One region of the Streptomyces sp. NPDC016562 genome, then DNA from elsewhere that is predicted to be linked to it. Evidence: riboswitches for the same ligand, from Rfam matches in the RefSeq annotation. Region 1 holds a riboswitch; the other holds the start of a gene.
What was found. A riboswitch is a leader RNA that binds a small molecule or an ion and turns the genes downstream of it on or off. The one in region 1 is predicted to bind glycine.

Region 1 (9,267 bases):
GCCCGTGAAGTAGATGGGGAGGGAGACGCCGGCCAGGGCCACGCCCATGGCCGAGCGGTCCAGGACGGTGCCGCGCTTGAGGGCGGACAGGACGCCGGTGGCGACCCCGCCGATCACCCAGAGCACGACGGCGCCCATGGCGAGGGAGAGGGTGACCGGGAGCCAGTCGGTCAGCAGCGGCCAGACCTCCTGCTCGGTCTTGAACGAGTAGCCGAAGCAGGGCGCGGCGCATTGCGTGACGTCGGAGCCGTTGGCGTACGTGCGACCCGCCACCAGCCCGACGACGAACTTGCCGAACTGGACGAGGATCGGGTCGTCGAGACCCATCTTCTGCCGGATGCCCTCGATGGCGGCAGGGTCGGACTGCTTGCCGACGAAGTAGAGCGCCGGATCCGTCCCGATCATCTTCGGGAAGAGGAAGAAGATTCCGAAGGTCACCAGCGTGATGACCAACAGCATGACGATGACGGCGAAGATCCGTCGGAGGAGATATGCAAGCACTGCGCTCGGCCTGGCTGCGGCCCGGGGGCGCCCTCTTCTGGAGGGCACCCCCACGCCGTAACCGCGGCCATCACCTGCCCTTCGTGCCTAGCGGGTGTGGCACTGGAACATCGGAACTGGACTGACGGATCGTTACTTCATGACGCCGAGCGACGCGTAGTCGTAACGGCCGTTGTAGGCGTCGGTGGTGTAGGCGTTCGTCAGACGGCTCGAGCGCCAGGTGATCGTCTTGTCGTAGACGAAGGGCAGGTAGACCGCGGCCTCGGAGACCTTCTGGTTCATCTGCTTGTAGATCTCGCCGGCCTTGTTCGGGTCGGTCTCCGCGATGGCGTCGTCGAACAGCTTGTTGATCGCCGGGTCGTTCAGCTCGGAGAAGTTGTTGTTACCGCTCTGCAGGATGAAGCGGCCGTCGACCAGCGGCTGCGAGAAGCCCTGACCGGTCGGGAAGTCGGCGCCCCAGCCCATGATGATGATGCCGTAGTTCTTCTCCTTGACGACCTTCGGCGAACCGATGATGCCGGAGGTCTGGGCGCCGTCGAACTGGTCGACGTCGGCCTCGATGCCGACCTGCTTCAGGGCGTTCTGCAGCGAGACGGCCGTGGCGACCTCGACCGGCTTGTTGTTGCGGACCGCGATCGTGGTCTTGAAGCCGGTCTCCTTGCCACAGGCCTTCAGCGCGGCCTTGGCCTTCTCCAGGTTCGGCTTGCCGTCGTTCTGCAGGACCTCGTACGGGTCGTACTTGGCGTCCGAGCCCTTGATGCCGAGCGGGAGCATGTTCGGGGCGATGTCGCCACCGGCCTGCGGGCCGCCGCGGGCGGTCTGCAGGGACTTCTTGTCGGCCGCGTAGATGACGGCCTTGCGGCACTCGATGTTGTCGAACGGCGCGACGGTCTGGGGCATGACCGCGTACCGGATGAAGCCGGTCTGGCCGTTGTCCAGGTTGCCCTTGTGCTCCTTCAGCGCGGTGGCGCGGGCCGCCTGGCCGATGCCGGTCGCGTTGATGTCGACGTCGAACTCGCCGTTCATCAGGCGCTTGTCCATGTCGTCCGCGTTCGCCATGAACGTGACCGAGATGGTGTCCGGGAGCGCCTTGCGGATGGTGTCCGACTCGGGCTTGAAGTTCTCGTTGCGCGAGAGCTTCATGCTCTTGTTGGGCTCGTACGAGTCGATCTTGTACGGGCCGTTCGAGAAGGGCCGCAGGCCGTACTTGGCCGCGGTGTCCTTCTCCTGCTTGACCGGGCTCGCCGCCGGCATGGCCAGCATCTGCTCGAAGTCACCGTTGGGCTGCGGGAGCTTGAAGATGATGGTCTTCGCGTCCGGGGTCTCGATCGCCTTGAGGCCGAGCTTGTCCGGGGAGGGGTCCTTGTACGGGCCCGGGTACTCGGTCTTCGGGTCGAGGACCTGCATCAGGTAGACCGGGCCGCCGGAGATGACGTCCTGGGCCCAGGTGCGCTCGATGCCGTACTTGATGTCCTGGGCGGTGACGGGGGTGCCGTCCTCCCAGGTCACGTTGTCCTTCAGGGTGTACTTGTAGGTCTTGCCGCCGTCGGTGATCTCGGCCTTGGCGGTGGCGAGGTCGGGGACGAGCTCGGTGCTCTCGGTGCCGGGGCCCGGCTTGAAGCTCACCAGCTGGCGGGCGTAGTAGCGGGAGAAGTCCCACATGAAGCCGTAGTAGCCGCGCTGCGGGTCCCACGAGTCGGCTTCCTGGGTGCCGACGAACTTCAGCTCGCCGCCCTTCTTGTCCGAAGGGTTGGCGATCTTGCCGATGCCCGCGTTGAAGCCACCGCCGCCGGCGGAGGTCTTCTCGTCCTTCTTGTCGTCTCCGCCACAGGCGGTCGCGGTCAGCATGACCGCGAGCACGACGGCGGTGCCGGCGGCAAGTCGTCGCTTCGACGTGCGATGGGTAGTCACGATGCTCGCAACCCTCCGTTGTAGTTCCGGTGCACTTACGGCATGAAGCCGGGTCCTGAATTGCCCTGCGATGGCTAGCGGGAGCCCTTCGGGTCGAGGGCGTCACGGACGCCGTCGCCGAAGAGGTTGAAGGCCAGCACGGTGATGAAGATCGCTACGCCGGGGAAGATCATGAACAGCGGATCGTCCTCGTAGGTCCGCACGGCCGTGGAGAGGGTCTCTCCCCAGGACGGCGTGGGCGGCTTGACGCCGACTCCGAGGAAGCTCAGGGCGGCCTCGGTCAGCACATTGGTGGGGATCATCAGCGTCGCGTAGACGGTGATGGGCGCCACCAGGTTGGGGAGCAGTTCGCGGAAGAGGATGTAGACGCGGCCCGCGCCGAGACTGCGCGCCGCCTCCACGTACTCGCGCTCGCGCAGTGACAGGGTCTGGCCGCGGACGATGCGGCCGATGTACGGCCAGCCGAAGAAGCCGATCACCAGCACCAGTACGGCGATCCGCAGGCCCGACCCCTCGAACCCCCAGAGCTTGCTGGGGATGACGGAGATCAGCGCGATGATGAAGAGCAGCTGCGGGAAGGCGAGCAACAGGTCCATGACCCGGCTGATGGCCGCGTCCACCCAGCCGCCGAAGTAGCCGGCGACGATGCCGAAGAAGGTGCCGAGCGAGACCGCCACGAAGGCGGACAGGAAGGCGACCAGGAGCGAGATCCGGGCGCCGTAGACGATCCGGCTGAAGACGTCGCGGCCGTTGACCGGCTCGATGCCCAGCAGGAAGTCGCCGCTCATGCCGCCGTAGTCGCCGGCCGGCAGGCCGAGCAGCGGGTCCAGCAGGTCCTCGTGCAGCTCCTCCGGCGGGTGGCCGAAGGCCTTGACGATCAGCGGCGCGAAGATCGCGACGAGGATCAGCAGGAGCACGATGACGCCGCCTGCCAGTGCGACCTTGTCACGCTTGAGGCGCAGCCAGGCGATCTGCCACGGCGAGCGCCCTTCGATCGCCTTCGGCGGGACGTCGGAGGCGGCCACGGCCGCGGGCTCGGCCGCGCTGGTGTCGTGCAGTGGTGCCGTCATCGTGGTGGGGACCCCTCTCGGCCGACTGTGGCCGGCCCATGCCCGCCGCTGTGGCGGCTTTGGTTCTATCGGCGTCGCTGATGGTGCGAATGGCGCGAAATGTGCCTGAAGTGCACGTGAAGAGCTGGTGGTTGCGGGATGGACCTGCCTTCGGTGGGGTGGAGTCTTCAACGCCGTCTCAAGCGCCCGCCAGACCTGCCGGGGATGTGATGCGCAACCGTGATCTGTGCCGCGTCCTTCCGTTATCCGAACGACGCGGCCCTATCAGCGGTGAAAGACCGCCCCTTAGCCGCGGAACGGACATCCGGCCCAACTGCCGTGGACCACTTGGATCTTGGGCGTAATCAGCGGATATGCCGAAGGCCGCACCGGTGGGTCCGGTGCGGCCTTCGAGATGAGATGTCTCGCTCTGTGGATGTGCGGATGTACGGGACTCAAGGGTCCCGGAGCGGGTCAGTACGCCGGCGCCTGGCCCTCGCGGTCGTAGAACGGGCGGGTCTGCGCGCGCAGCCACATGGCGACGGGGTCGTGTTCGTCCGCCAGCGCCACCGTGCACACCGGGACGCCCTCGGGGACCACGCCGACCGACTGGCGCATCATCTCCCGTACGGACTCCAGCGCGGGCGCGGAGGCGTCGTACAGGTCGAGCCCGACCGCGAGGTACGGGGAGCCGAGAGCGGGCTGCACCCAGGCGCGGCGCAGCGAGCGCACGGCGGGCGTGCGGTGCGCGTGCTGGGTCAGCAGCCCGTAGAACTGCGGGAGCTCCAGGGCGGGCTCCGAGAGCCGCAGCGGCCCGGCCGGCATCCGGTCCAGGCCGGTCGCCATCCGGCGCAGGTCGGCCCAGGGGATGCCGAGACCGCCGCCCTGGGCGTGCGGGTTGAGCCACAGGCCCCAGCGGTCCGGGTAGAGCGCGCGGGCGATGTCCCGCCCGGTGACCACCTCGTAGCCCCGGCTCCAGCCGCTGGCGGCCAGCTCCTGCGGGGAGGTGACGCAGGGCGCGTACCCCAAGCCCTCGACCTCCATGCCGCCGTACTGGGCGTCGGGGGAGCCCGGCTGCCCCTGCCAGAGCAGCATCCACAGCCGACCCTCGCACAGGGCGTGCAGGAGCGACTCGTAGCTTTCGTAGCGCCCGGGAGTCACCTGGCGCAGCATGTGCTCGACCTGCCCGGCCGCGGCCGTGCCTGACGCACTCACCCGGTACCCCTCTTCGTCTCTTCTTCCGCCCGTCGTCAACGCGTGAACAGCTTAAGCGGCCCTACGGGAGGTAGAAGGGGCGTACGCGCTCACGAATCCAGTCCGTGACCGGGTCCTGGGCGGCGTCCAGGAGGATCAACTGCACGGGCCAGGGCGGCGCGACCCGGTTCAGGGCCCGCCCCAGGGCGTCCATCGGGGCGTTTCGCATCTCGGGTTCCCATCCCAGCAGGCGGACACCGATGAACAGTTCCGGCGCCCCGCCCTCGATGCTGGCGAGGCAGCGGAAGGCGGCGGCGATCACGCCGGTGGCGCGGAACTCCTCGGCGGCGGCGGCCAGGAAGTCGACCGGGTCCTCCTGCCAGTCGGGCTCGTAGAGCCGTACGCGGCCGCCGGTGGCCGGGCCGTCGAGGGGGGTCCGGCCGGTGCGGCAGAGCTCCGCGACGGCGGGCGGGGGCAGCGGGACGCCGACGGCGCCCTCGGGGTTGAGCGCGATGCCGAGCTGCGGGGGCAGGCCGCGGGCGAAGTCGACGGCGGGGGCCACCGCGAAGTCCATGCCGGGGCCGGCGCAGGCGAGGAACTGCGCCTCGGAGCTGTAGACCGGGACGTACGCCGCCCCGCCGATCTCCATCGTGGGCAGGTCCAGGGCGGCCGAGTCCGGCCCGCCGCCGCCGGGCAGGGGCACCCACACCTGGCTGCGCCCGAGCACCTCCAGGATCCGCCCCCCGGCGTCCGGCTGCCCGAGCGCCGCCCCGAGCACCTGCTCCAGCTCATTTGCCGGCCAGCCGCCGCTGTGCATGTGCGTGTGCCTCCGTGTGTTGCGCCGCGATGTCGTGGCCGAGGTTATCCGCCGTGGCGGGGCGCCGCTGCCGGGGGCCAGCCCCCGGACCCCCGCTCCTCAAACGCCGGAGGGGCTGGATTGGCCGACCGGCGGGCTAGCCGTGGAACGCGATCCGCGTCACCGTGGCGGCCGAGCGGCGGTCCAGGAGGGTCGCCGAGGCGCAGCCGGCGGGCGGGCGGCCCGCCTCCGCCTCGCGCAGCAGGCGGCCCACCGCGCCGCGGTGGCGGGCGAAGGCGTACGCGGAGACCCCCCGGCCGCGCGCCGCCTGGCCCGAGAGGGCCTCCTCGGGGCTGCTGTCCAGCAGGACCAGGTGCAGCGCCCGGCCCCGGCGGCGCGCGGCGGCCGCGAGCAGGCCGCGCACCCAGCTCTGCGTGCCGCAGTCGTGCACCACGACGGAGGCTCCGGAGCGCAGGGCCCGCCCCAGCCCCCAGTAGTGCGCGATCCGCACCAGCGGCCGGTACACCGCGTACGGCAGGGACGGCGGCATCCGGCGCTCCCAGCGCTCGCGGGTGTCCTGGGAGTCGATGGCGGCGCCCTCGGCCGTCGCCCGCTTGATCAGCGTGCTCTTGCCGCCGCCCGGCAGGCCGGACACCACGACGATGTCCCCTTCCGCGAAGCCGAGCCGCTGCGGGCCGCGCACCGCCGGGCCGCGCAGATCGCGTACGGGACCGCGGCCGAGGCCCGTCCCGGCCGCCGCGGCGGCGTCCACCGCGCCCTTGCGGCCGCGCGGCCCGCGCTGCGCCGGCACCGCGTCCACGGCCCCCGCCGTCGTCGCCACTACCCCGAATCTCCGCACAGTGTTCGCCTCCCCCGAATCGGGCCGCCAGGACCCTTATCCACTGAGTGTAAAGAGACGGTAATCCGGCAGCTCTGGTTCCGGTCCGCCCACCGCCGGCCCGTACGCACTTGCGGACCCGAACGCCCGATCACGGACATGGCGTGCAATGATGTGCGCCATCTGGACCAACTGCATACCGGCCGCTTGAATCCGCGCGGGAGAGTCCCGGCACGCCGCGAGGCCGTGCGTGGGCGCCGAAGGAGCAAGATCCTCCCTTGAATCTCTCAGGCCCCGTACCGCGTGGATGAGGCAGATCTGAAAAGCGAGCTGCTCGACAGCTCCACCCAAGGTGCAAGCCGACGTCCTCCGGGACTTGCGGCGAACCTCTCAGGTTCCGATGACAGATGGGGAGGACCCTCCTCGTCATGTCATGCCCTGGGACTCGGGAGCCACACCCATGAGCACTGCCCCCCGTCTGACCGCGCTCGACGCGCTGCACCGCTCGCTCGGTGCGACCATGACCGACTTCGCGGGCTGGGACATGCCGCTGCGGTATGCCAGCGAGCGCGACGAGCACAACGCCGTACGCACCAAGGCCGGTCTCTTCGACCTGTCCCACATGGGCGAGATCACGCTGACCGGCCCTGAGGCCGTCAAGGCCCTCGACTACGCGCTGGTCGGCAACATCTCCACCGTCGGCGTCGGCCGCGCCCGCTACACGCACATCTGCCAGGCCGACGGCGGGATCCTCGACGACCTGATCGTCTACCGCCTCGGCGAGAGCGAGTACATGGTCGTCGCCAACGCCTCCAACGCCCAGGTCGTCCTCGACGCCCTGACCGAGCGCGCCGCCGGCTTCGACACCGAGGTCCGCGACGACCGCGACGCGTACGCGCTGATCGCGGTGCAGGGCCCGGAGTCCCCCGGCATCCTCGCCTCCCTCACGGACGCCGACCTGGACGGGCTGAAGTACTACGCCGGCCTGCCCGGCACCGTCGCGGGCGTGCCCGCGCTGATCGCGCGTACGGGCTACACGGGCGAGGACGGCTTCGAGCTGTTCGTCGCCCCCGAGCACGCCGTGGAGCTGTGGCAGGCGCTGACCAAGGCGGGCGAGGGCGTCGGCCTGGTCCCGGCCGGCCTGTCCTGCCGCGACACCCTGCGCCTGGAAGCGGGCATGCCGCTGTACGGGCACGAGCTGAGCACCTCCCTGACCCCGTTCGACGCGGGCCTGGGCCGGGTCGTGAAGTTCGAGAAGGAGGGGGACTTCGTCGGCCGCGCCGCGCTGGAGGCCGCCGCCGAGCGCGCCGCCACCAACCCGCCGCGCAAGCTGGTCGGCCTGATCGCCGAGGGCCGCCGCGTCCCGCGCGCCGGTTTCCCGGTCGTCGCCGACGGTCAGGTCATCGGCGAGGTCACCTCGGGCGCCCCCTCCCCGACGCTGGGCAAGCCGATCGCGATGGCGTACGTGGACGCGGCGCACGCCGCGCCCGGCACCTCCGGCGTCGGCGTCGACATTCGCGGTACGCATGAGCCGTACGAGGTCGTGGCGCTGCCGTTCTACAAGCGGCAGAAGTAGTTCCGCACACGACATCCGCCGTACGGACGCCCGTACGGCGCCGTCTCAGTACCCGAGACCACCGTTCGTATCCACTCCCCCGCATCCAGGAGAATCAGGTCATGAGCAACCCCGAGAAGCTGCGTTACACCAAGGAGCACGAGTGGCTGTCGGACGCCGTGGACGGCGTCGCGACGGTCGGCATCACGGAGTTCGCGGCCAACGCGCTCGGTGACGTCGTCTACGCCCAGCTCCCCGAGGTCGGCGAGACCGTGACCGAGGGCGAGACCTGTGGCGAGCTGGAGTCGACCAAGTCGGTCAGCGACCTGTACTCCCCCGTCTCCGGTGAGATCGTCGAGTTCAACCAGGACGTCGTCGACGACCCGGCGCTCGTGAACACCGCCCCGTTCGAGGGCGGCTGGCTGTTCAAGGTGCGCCTCTCGGAGGAGCCGAAGGACGCCCTGTCCTTCGGTGAGTACACCGCCCTCACCGCCGGTAACTGACCCCAGGGGACCCTGATGTCTGTACTGAACACCCCTCTCCACGAGCTGGACCCGGACGTCGCCGCCGCCGTCGACGCCGAGCTGGCCCGTCAGCAGTCCACCCTGGAAATGATCGCGTCGGAGAACTTCGCTCCGGTCGCCGTCATGGAGGCCCAGGGCTCGGTCCTGACCAACAAGTACGCCGAGGGCTACCCCGGCCGCCGCTACTACGGCGGCTGCGAGCACGTCGACGTGATCGAGCGGATCGCGATCGAGCGCATCAAGTCGCTCTTCGGCGCCGAGGCCGCGAACGTCCAGCCGCACTCGGGTGCGCAGGCGAACGCCGCCGCGATGTTCGCGCTGCTGAAGCCGGGCGACACGATCATGGGCCTCAACCTGGCCCACGGCGGTCACCTGACCCACGGCATGAAGATCAACTTCTCCGGCAAGCTCTACAACGTGGTCCCGTACCACGTCGGCGAGGACGGCCAGGTGGACATGGCCGAGGTCGAGCGCCTCGCCAAGGAGTCCAAGCCGCAGCTGATCGTCGCCGGCTGGTCCGCCTACCCGCGCCAGCTGGACTTCGCCGCCTTCCGCCGCATCGCGGACGAGGTCGGCGCGTACCTGATGGTCGACATGGCGCACTTCGCCGGCCTGGTCGCCGCGGGCCTGCACCCCAACCCGGTGCCGCACGCCCACGTCGTCACCACCACCACGCACAAGACCCTCGGCGGTCCGCGCGGTGGCGTCATCCTGTCGACGCAGGAGCTGGCCAAGAAGATCAACTCGGCCGTCTTCCCGGGTCAGCAGGGCGGCCCGCTGGAGCACGTGATCGCGGCCAAGGCCGTCTCCTTCAAGGTCGCGGCCTCGGAGGAGTTCAAGGAGCGCCAGGTGCGCACCCTGGAAGGCGCGAAGATCCTCGCCGAGCGCCTGGTGCAGCC
Region 2 (9,267 bases), 1.5 Mb from region 1:
GCAGTGACGGCGTGCTGGACGACGCCGGAATCGCCATTCCCGACGAGCAGGAGGACGAGGTGGAGAAGTTCCGCGAGTTCCTCGACCAGATCTCGCCCGAGGACTTCGGTACCGGTCCCGGCCCGCAGTGAGGGTGTCGACCGCGTCGTCCCCGAGGGCTTTCGGCCCATTCGAGTAGCCTTTCCCCGCAAACGGATACGTGAAACCACTCTCAGGGTGATTATCACTCGGCGTGCCGAGTGTGGCGATCGTTGACGCACCCCTGGTGACTGCCTACCTTCGAGGTGGGCAGGTCAAGGACGGAGGGTCGGCGTGAGGATCACGGGCGACGGTACGACCGGGGGCACCCCCGTACGGAGTGATGCTGGACCGTACCCGCTGCACGGCGGTGCGGTCGGTTCCGCGCGCCGTCAGCCGGAGTCGACGCCGGTCGGGCCGGTGGAAGGCGAACCGGCGCCCGAGCAGATCGGATACCGCGGGCCGACGGCGTGCGCCGCGGCGGGCATCACCTACCGGCAGCTCGACTACTGGGCGCGGACCGGCCTGGTGGAGCCCAGCGTGCGGCCCGCGTACGGTTCGGGCACGCAGCGCCTCTACAGCTTCCGCGACGTCGTGGTCCTCAAGATCGTCAAGCGTTTCCTGGACACCGGGGTGGCGCTGCAGAACATCCGTACGGCCGTCCAGCACCTGCGTGACCGGGGGATCCAGGACCTTGAGCGGGTGACGCTGATGAGCGACGGCGCCTCCGTGTACGAGTGCACCTCGCCGGACCAGGTCGTGAGCCTGCTCCAGGGCGGGCAGGGGGTCTTCGGGATCGCCGTGGGCGTGGTCTGGCGCGACGTCGAGAGCGCGCTGTCCCAGCTGCACGGGGAGCGGGTGGACACCGGCGAGACCCTGGTCGGGAAGAATCCGGCGGACGAGCTGGCGGCCCGGCGCAACCGCGCCGTCTGACGCCGTCCGGGCTGCCCGATGCCGTCCGGCCTGTCCGACGCCGTCCGGCCCCACGGCGTCCGGCCTGGGGAATGTCAGTGCCGTAGGGCAGCATCGGTGCTGTGAGAGCCGCGCCGACCATTCTGCATCTGGACATGGACGCCTTCTACGCCTCCGTGGAGCAGGCGTCGAAGCCGAGTCTGCGCGGCAAGGCCGTCATCGTCGGCGGGCTCGGGCCGCGCGGGGTCGTCGCCACGGCCTCGTACGAGGCCAGGCGGTTCGGGGTGCACTCGGCGATGCCCATGGCGCAGGCCAGGAGGCTCTGCCCGAACGGTGCCTGCCTGATCCCGCGCTTCAGTCTCTACCGGCAGGTCAGCGACGTGGTGATGGCCATGCTGCGGGAGCTCTCCCCGCTCGTGGAGCCGCTCAGCCTGGACGAGGCCTTCGTGGACCTGGAGGCCGGCGGGGTCGCCTTCGACGCGACGACCGCCCGGGAGGTCGGGGAGCGGCTGCGGGCGGACATCAGGGCCGCCACCGGGCTCAGCGGGTCGGTGGGACTGGCCGGGTCCAAGATGCTCGCCAAGGTGGCCTCCGAGGAGGCCAAGCCGGCCGGGCTGCTGCTGATCGAGCCCGGCACCGAGCGCGAGCTGCTCGCCCCCATGTCGGTACGGACCCTGCCCGGGGTGGGGCCGGCCACCGGGGAGCACCTGCGCCGCGCCGGGATCACCACCGTGGGGGAGCTGGTGGAGGCCGGGGAGGACGAGCTGGTCCGGATGGTCGGGCGCGCGCACGGGGTGGGGCTCTACCGGATGGCGCTGGGGCTGGACGACCGGCCGGTGGTCGCGGAGCGGGACGCGAAGTCCGTGTCGGTCGAGGACACCTTCGACGTGGACCTGCACGACCGGGTACGGATCCGGGGCGAGGTGCAGCGGCTGGCGGACCGGTGCGTGCAGCGGTTGCGGGCGTCGGGGCACTCGGGGCGCACGATCGTGCTGAAGGTGCGGCGCTACGACTTCTCCACGCTCACGCGGTCGGAGACGCTGCGGGGGCCCACGGACGACCCCGGGGTGGTCCGGGAGGCGGCGGGGCGGCTGCTGGAGGGCGTGGACACCACGGGCGGCGTGCGGCTGCTGGGGGTGGGGGTCACCGGGCTCGCGGACTACACGCAGGAGGACCTCTTCGCGCAGTCGCTGGCCGCTGAGCCGGACGGGGCTGCGGGGTCGGACGGGACGGACGGGGCGGACGGGGCTGCGGGGTCGGACGGGGCGGACGGGGCGGACGGCGTCTCCGGCGGCGCCGGGCGCTCGGAGGCCGCCGGCGGGCCCGGGGAGCCTCCGGCGGGGACGGAGCTGCCGGGGGAGCCGGCGCCGGATCCGGCTCCCGAGCGGCGCTGGACGCCCGGGAGCGACGTACGGCACGCGGTGTACGGGCCCGGGTGGGTCCAGGGCAGCGGGGTCGGGCGGGTCACCGTCCGCTTCGAGCAGCCGGGATCGCAGCCCGGCCGGGTGCGCACCTTCCGGGTCGACGACCCCGAGCTGGAGCCGTCCGACCCGCTGCCCCTGGTGGGGGAGGGCTCTTGAGACGGCCTAGCCCTCGTCGCCGGCCAGGTGGCCGAAGTCGCGCTGGAACTCCGAGGGGAGGGTCGTGTCCAGACCGTAGTGGTGGTAGAGCTGCAGCTCCTGTTCGGGGGAGAGGTGGCGGCCGACGCCGAAGTCGGGGGCGTCCCTGATCAGGGAGCGTTCGAAGGGCACGCGCAGGGTCTCGCCCACCAGCTCGCTCGGCTCCAGCGGGACGAAGGCGTCCCGGCTGAAGAGCCCCGTACGGACGGCCGCCCACTCCGGGACGCCCGTGGCATCGTCGAGGTAGACCTCGTCGACGGTGCCGATCTTGGTGCCGTTACGGTCGAACGCCTTGCGGCCGATCAGGCTGCGCGGATCGATGTCGGTCTGCACGGTCCCTCCAAATGGTCGCAACACTTCCGTAATGACTACAGAAGTGCATATTCGGACAGGAGGCCACTCGGGGAGTGTCCGGATCCTCGCTGGTAGGCTGGGTGATGGCTGTCGACCCTGTGCGGGAGAGTCCTCCGAGTGAGCAAGACGGAGGCGCCGAAGGAGCAAATCCTCCCCGGAATCTCTCAGGCATACGTACCGCACGGACGAGGCCACTCTGGAAAGCAGGGGCGGGTACCAGGCGCGCAGTGCCGGTCCCTCCCCTCACCGACGGTGAAAGCCGGAGCTCACGGGCAACCCCTGGACTCCGGTGAAACTCTCAGGTTGAGATGACAGAGGGGGAGGCCGTCCGGGTGCCCGCGCCGTGGTGCCCCTCGCAGGTCATACGACCAGGAGGCCTCCGTACATGACCGCCAACCGCATTCCGCTCTCCCAGCTGGAGCGAGGCATCCCCTTCGAGCAGCGCCACATCGGCCCTGATGCCGGGGCCCAGGCGAAGATGCTCGCGCAGGTGGGCTACGGCTCCCTGGACGAACTGACCGCCGCCGCGGTACCGGATGTGATCAAGACTGCCGAGGCGCTGAACCTGCCCGAGGCGCGCACCGAGGCCGAGGTCCTGGCAGAGCTGCGCTCGCTCGCCGACCGCAACCAGGTCCTCTCCTCCATGATCGGTCTCGGCTACTACGGGACCTTCACGCCGCCGGTGATCCTGCGCAACGTCATGGAGAACCCGGCCTGGTACACGGCGTACACGCCCTACCAGCCGGAGATCTCACAGGGCCGCCTCGAAGCGCTCCTGAACTTCCAGACCGTCGTGGCCGACCTGACCGGCCTGCCGACCTCGGGAGCCTCGCTGCTCGACGAGGGCACCGCGGCCGCCGAGGCCATGTCCCTGGCCCGCCGCGTGGGCAAGGTCAAGGACGGCGTCTTCCTGATCGACGCCGACGCGCTGCCGCAGACCATCGCCGTGATCGAGACCCGCGCCGAGCCCACGGGCGTCGAGGTCGTCGTCGCCGACCTCTCGAACGGCATCCCCGCCGAGATCGCCGAGCGCGGCGTCTTCGGCGTGCTGCTCCAGTACCCGGGCGCCTCGGGCGCCGTGCGCGACATCAAGCCGGTCATCGACCAGGCCCACGGGCTCGGCGCCATCGTCACCGTCTCGGCCGACCTGCTCGCCCTGACCCTGCTGACCTCCCCGGGTGAGCTCGGCGCCGACATCGCGGTGGGCACCACGCAGCGCTTCGGCGTCCCCATGGGCTTCGGCGGACCGCACGCCGGCTACATGGCCGTCCAGGCCAAGCACGCCCGCTCGCTGCCCGGCCGTCTCGTCGGCGTCTCCGTGGACGCGGACGGCAACAAGGCGTACCGCCTGGCCCTGCAGACCCGCGAGCAGCACATCCGCCGCGAGAAGGCCACCAGCAACATCTGCACCGCGCAGGTGCTGCTGGCCGTCATGGCCGCCATGTACGCCGTCTACCACGGCCCGGACGGCCTGCGGACGATCGCCCGCCGCACCCACCGCTACGCGGCCCTGCTCGCCGCGGGCCTGACGGCCGGCGGGGTCGAGATCGTGCACGGCGCGTACTTCGACACCATCACCGCCCGCGTGCCGGGCCGGGCGGCCGAGGTCGTCGCCGCCGCCCGTGAGGGCGGGGTCAACCTCCACCAGGCCGACGCCGACCACGTCTCCGTCTCCTGTGACGAGACCACGCTGCGCGCCGACATCGAGGCCGTCTGGGCCGCCTTCGGCGTCAGCGCCGACATCGAGGCGCTCGACGAGACCGCCGCGGACACCCTTCCCGAGGGGCTGCTGCGCTCGGACGAGTACCTGACGCACCCCGTCTTCCACCAGCACCGCTCCGAGACCGCGATGCTGCGCTACCTGCGCAAGCTCTCGGACAAGGACTACGCGCTGGACCGCGGCATGATCCCGCTGGGCTCCTGCACCATGAAGCTCAACGCGACCACCGAGATGGAGCCGGTGACCTGGCCCGAGTTCGGCCAGCTGCACCCCTTCGCCCCGGTGGAGCAGGCCGAGGGCTACCTCACGCTCATCACCGAGCTGGAGGAACGACTCTGCGAGGTCACCGGCTACGACAAGGTCTCCATCCAGCCGAACGCCGGCTCCCAGGGTGAGCTCGCCGGCCTGCTGGCCGTGCGCGCCTACCACCGCGCCAACGGCGACGAGCAGCGCACCGTCTGCCTCATCCCGTCCTCCGCGCACGGCACCAACGCCGCCAGCGCCGTCATGGCCGGCATGAAGGTCGTCGTGGTCAAGACCGCGGACGACGGCGAGGTGGACGCGGACGACCTGCGCGCCAAGATCGAGCAGTACCGCGACGAGCTCGCCGTGCTGATGATCACCTACCCGTCCACGCACGGCGTGTTCGAGGAGCACGTCGCCGAGATCTGCGCCCAGGTGCACGAGGCCGGCGGCCAGGTCTACGTCGACGGCGCCAACCTGAACGCCCTGGTGGGCCTGGCCAAGCCGGGTCACTTCGGCGGCGACGTCTCGCACCTGAACCTGCACAAGACCTTCTGCATCCCGCACGGCGGCGGCGGTCCGGGCGTCGGCCCGGTCGGTGTCCGGGCCCACCTGGCCCCGTACCTGCCGAACCACCCGCTCCAGCCGACCGCGGGCCCCGAGACGGGCGTCGGCCCGATCTCGGCCGCGCCGTGGGGCTCGGCCGGCATCCTGCCGATCTCCTGGTCGTACGTGCGCCTCATGGGCGGCGAGGGCCTCAAGCGCGCCACCCAGGTGGCGGTGCTGGGCGCCAACTACATCGCCAAGCGCCTGGAGCCGCACTACCCGGTGCTCTACACCGGCCCGGGCAACCTGGTCGCGCACGAGTGCATCATCGACCTGCGCCCGCTGTCGAAGAGCACGGGCGTGAGCGTGGACGACATCGCCAAGCGCCTGATCGACTACGGCTTCCACGCCCCGACGATGTCCTTCCCGGTCGCCGGCACGCTGATGATCGAGCCGACGGAGTCCGAGGACCTCGCCGAGATCGACCGCTTCTGCGACGCGATGATCGCCATCCGCGGTGAGATCGAGCGGGTCGCGGCCGGCGAGTGGCCGGTGGACGACAACCCGCTGGCGAACTCCCCGCACACCGCGGCGGCGCTGGGCGGCGAGTGGAACCACCCGTACACCCGCGACGAGGCCGTCTTCCCGGGCGGGGTCACGGCCGCCGAGAAGTACTGGCCGCCGGTGCGCCGCATCGACGGCGCGTTCGGCGACCGGAACCTGGTGTGCTCCTGCCCGCCGCTGGACGAGTACGACAACTGAGCGCCGACGCGTGAGCTCGCGGGTGCGTGAGCGCGTGACCTCATGAAGGAGGGGCCGGTCCGGGAGGTTCTCCCGGGCCGGCCCCTTCGTCGTGGTCCGGATCGCTCACGCCGCCGCGAGCGGGCGGTGCGGGGCGATGATCTGACCGTCCGGCAGCAGTTCACCGGTGTCCTCGAAGAGCAGGACGCCATTGCACAGCAGGCTCCAGCCCTGCTCCGGGTGGTTGGCCACCGGGCGTGCGGCCTCCCGGTCGGCGGATTCGGCTGACGGGCAGGCAGGCTGGTGCTGGCACATGGATGCGTTCTTTCGCTGCGGTGTGGTCTGCGTGCTACGGCTCGACGGGTGTTTCATGGCCGTCCCCCTGGGTCATCCCCGCACCCGCGGGGAGCTTGTCCTCAGTCTTCCCCCACGACAGCCGCTTCGCAGGTATTTCCCGGCAGCTGTCCTCATAGAGTGAGGACGCATCACTCGTGCGGGCGGTTCAGGCCAACTCCCCTGTCATTTCGGATGGTTCGCCGATGACCCAACCGGGCTAGGCCGAATGGGTCATCCGAGCCGGGCGGCCGTCCGGGGCCTACGCGGCGGGCGCGGCCAGCGTCGGCGGGACCGGGGGTGCCGGGGGCGCCGCGGGGGTCAGCCGGTGGGTCAGTACGGGCAGCAGCTCCGACACCGGATGCGGCCGGTACGCGGCGATGCCGGGCGGGGCCGGTGCCAGCGGCACCAGCAGGTCCGCGCCGGCGGGCAGCCCGGCGGAGGCGTCGGCGCCCACCGCCCCGTGCAGCCACAGGGTCAGCATGTAGAGCTCCGGTACGGACAGCAGCCGCGGCTGGTAGTTCCCCGGGAGCGACTCCGCCTGGCGCAGGGCGCGTTCGGTCGCGGCGACGTAGGGCCCTTCGAAGAAGTGGGAGAACACCCACCCGTCCGGTGTCAGCCGCGTGTCGGCCGCCGCGACGTGACGCTCCCCGCCGCGGATCAGGAACCGCCAGCCGGTGAGCCGGGTGCGCGGCGGCCTGCCGCCCGCCGCGAGACCGGAGACGTTCAGCCGGTCGAGGACGTGGACCGGCAGGGGCAGTTCCGGGGTCAGCGGCCCCTGGGCCGCACGCAGGGCCGGAGTGCGTGCCTCGTGCACGGCGGTGGGGGAACCGAGGGCCGCGAGGACGCTGCGCAGGGCGGGCGCGGGAGCCGGGGGGACATGCAGCGGCATGGTGGGTCGCCTCTCACTTGGGAGACCTGTGGATCGGGGGCAGGTGCGGACGGAGCTGTCGCATTCTGGGGCCAGAGGGGGGCCGAGGGGCAATGGCCGCGCGCCAACTCTCTGCCTCGTTTGCGGAGTTTATACGACATGTGTTCACCCAGTGTTTCGGCTAGCTGTCCCGCCTATTGCGGACAAGGCGCTTACCGGTCCCACTGGCATGGCATTCATGCCGGATGCGCGCGGACATGCCGCGCTGACCTCGGAGGTTACCGGACGGGGGCTCGGCTGGAAAGCACCGGTTATCCAGAAACGGCAAAGTCGGAGCGGAATTTGCGCAGAGCGACTTGCCAGGTGAATGTGCCGAAGCGCCGTTCGGCCAAACCGGCGCGCGCTCCGCGCCACGCACGCCCCCCGGGCGTTACGGATCACGCTGCCGGGGCATCATCGACCGTAATGCGTGCCTGGATGTTCCGAGCCGGGCCCACTCGAGGAGGGGACGCTTCGATGGGGGAGAAGGTCGTGGCGGGCGGATTCGACCTGTCCGATCGGCAGCGGTATCGAAGGAAACTTCACGAGTGTCTGGAGGGACTGGAGCGGCTGCTGGCGGAGAAGAGGTTCGATCGCCCGAAGAACATGATGGGGCTGGAGATCGAGTTGAATCTCGCGGGCGCCGACGGGCTGCCGAGAATGCTGAATGCGCAGGTGCTGGAGCGGATTGCGAGCCCTGATTTCCAGACCGAACTCGGAATGTTCAATCTGGAGGTGAACGTTCTCCCGCACCGGCTCGGCGGCCGGGTATTCGACCAGCTCGCCGAGGAACTGAGTGCGGGGCTGGGCTATGCCCACCGGCAGGCCGCGGAGATCGACGCCGGAGTCGTGATGATCGGTATTCTGCCGACGGTCTCCCGCGCGGACCTGGTCACCGCGAACCTCTCGGCGGTGGACCGCTACTCCCTGCTGAACGAGCAGATCCTGATGATGCGCGGGGAGGACTTCACGCTCGACATCGACGGGGTCGAGCGGCTGGTGTGGAGCTGCGGGTCGATCGTGCCGGAGGCCGCCTGCACCTCCGTACAGCTGCACTTGCAGGTGACGCCGGCCCGCTTCTCCGACGTGTGGAACGCGGCGCAGGCGGTGGCCGCCGCCCAGATAGCCGTCGGCGCCAACTCGCCCTTCCTGTTCGGGCGCGAGCTGTGGCGGGAGTCGCGGCCGCCGCTGTTCACGCAGGCCACCGACACCCGGCCGCCCGAGCTCCAGGCCCAGGGGGTGCGGCCGCGCACCTGGTTCGGGGAGCGGTGGGTGGACTCGGCGTACGAGCTCTTCGCCGAGAACGTCCGCTACTTCCCGGCCCTGCTGCCGATCTGCGACGAGGAGGAGCCCCTGCGGGTGCTCGACGCCGGCGGGGTGCCCGGGCTGCAGGAGCTGGTCCTGCACAACGGCACCGTCTACCGGTGGAACCGGCCCGTGTACGGGGTCGCGGACGGGGTGGCGCACCTGCGGGTGGAGAACCGGGTGCTGCCCGCCGGGCCGACGGTCGCCGACGTCGTCGCGAACGCCGCCTTCTACTACGGGCTGGTCCGCACCCTCGCGGACGAGCCGCGCCCGGTGTGGAGCCGGCTGCCCTTCGCCGAGGCGGAGGCGAACTTCGACGCGGCGTGCCGGTACGGGATCGACGCGCGGCTGCGGTGGCCGCGCCGGGGCCGGGCCGGGGGACTGGCCAGCGTGCCCGCCGTGCGGCTGGTCCTGGACGAGCTCCTGCCCATGGCGGCGGCGGGCCTGGACGCCTGGGGCATCGAGCCCGCGGACCGGGACCACTACCTCGGCATCATCGAGGAGCGCTGCCGGCGGCGGGTGAACGGCGCGACCTGGCAGGTGGACACCTACCACCGGGCCCTGGC

Region 2: linked by a shared signal. The riboswitch ahead of gcvP (aminomethyl-transferring glycine dehydrogenase) and the one ahead of gcvT (glycine cleavage system aminomethyltransferase GcvT) in region 1 are both predicted to bind glycine.

What each region holds. Positions count from the first base shown of each region.
Region 1 covers NZ_JBIBRZ010000001.1:247,054-256,320, forward strand. Annotated here, with positions in the region: gene ACF059_RS01115 (ABC transporter permease) at 1-501, opposite strand, end outside; gene ACF059_RS01120 (ABC transporter substrate-binding protein) at 634-2,412, opposite strand; gene ACF059_RS01125 (ABC transporter permease) at 2,487-3,482, opposite strand; gene ACF059_RS01130 (enhanced serine sensitivity protein SseB C-terminal domain-containing protein) at 3,936-4,676, opposite strand; gene ACF059_RS01135 (enhanced serine sensitivity protein SseB) at 4,738-5,472, opposite strand; gene ACF059_RS01140 (AAA family ATPase) at 5,609-6,292, opposite strand; glycine riboswitch at 6,498-6,601, shown strand; gene gcvT (glycine cleavage system aminomethyltransferase GcvT) at 6,750-7,865, shown strand; gene gcvH (glycine cleavage system protein GcvH) at 7,967-8,347, shown strand; gene glyA (serine hydroxymethyltransferase) at 8,363-9,267, shown strand, end outside.
Region 2 covers NZ_JBIBRZ010000001.1:1,729,879-1,739,145, reverse strand. Annotated here, with positions in the region: gene ACF059_RS08035 (bifunctional nuclease family protein) at 1-131, shown strand, start outside; gene ACF059_RS08030 (MerR family transcriptional regulator) at 313-951, shown strand; gene ACF059_RS08025 (DNA polymerase IV) at 1,053-2,510, shown strand; gene ACF059_RS08020 (PRC-barrel domain-containing protein) at 2,517-2,882, opposite strand; glycine riboswitch at 2,995-3,093, shown strand; gene gcvP (aminomethyl-transferring glycine dehydrogenase) at 3,289-6,174, shown strand; gene ACF059_RS08010 (DUF5999 family protein) at 6,280-6,468, opposite strand; gene ACF059_RS08005 (hypothetical protein) at 6,749-7,378, opposite strand; gene ACF059_RS08000 (glutamate-cysteine ligase family protein) at 7,874-9,267, shown strand, end outside.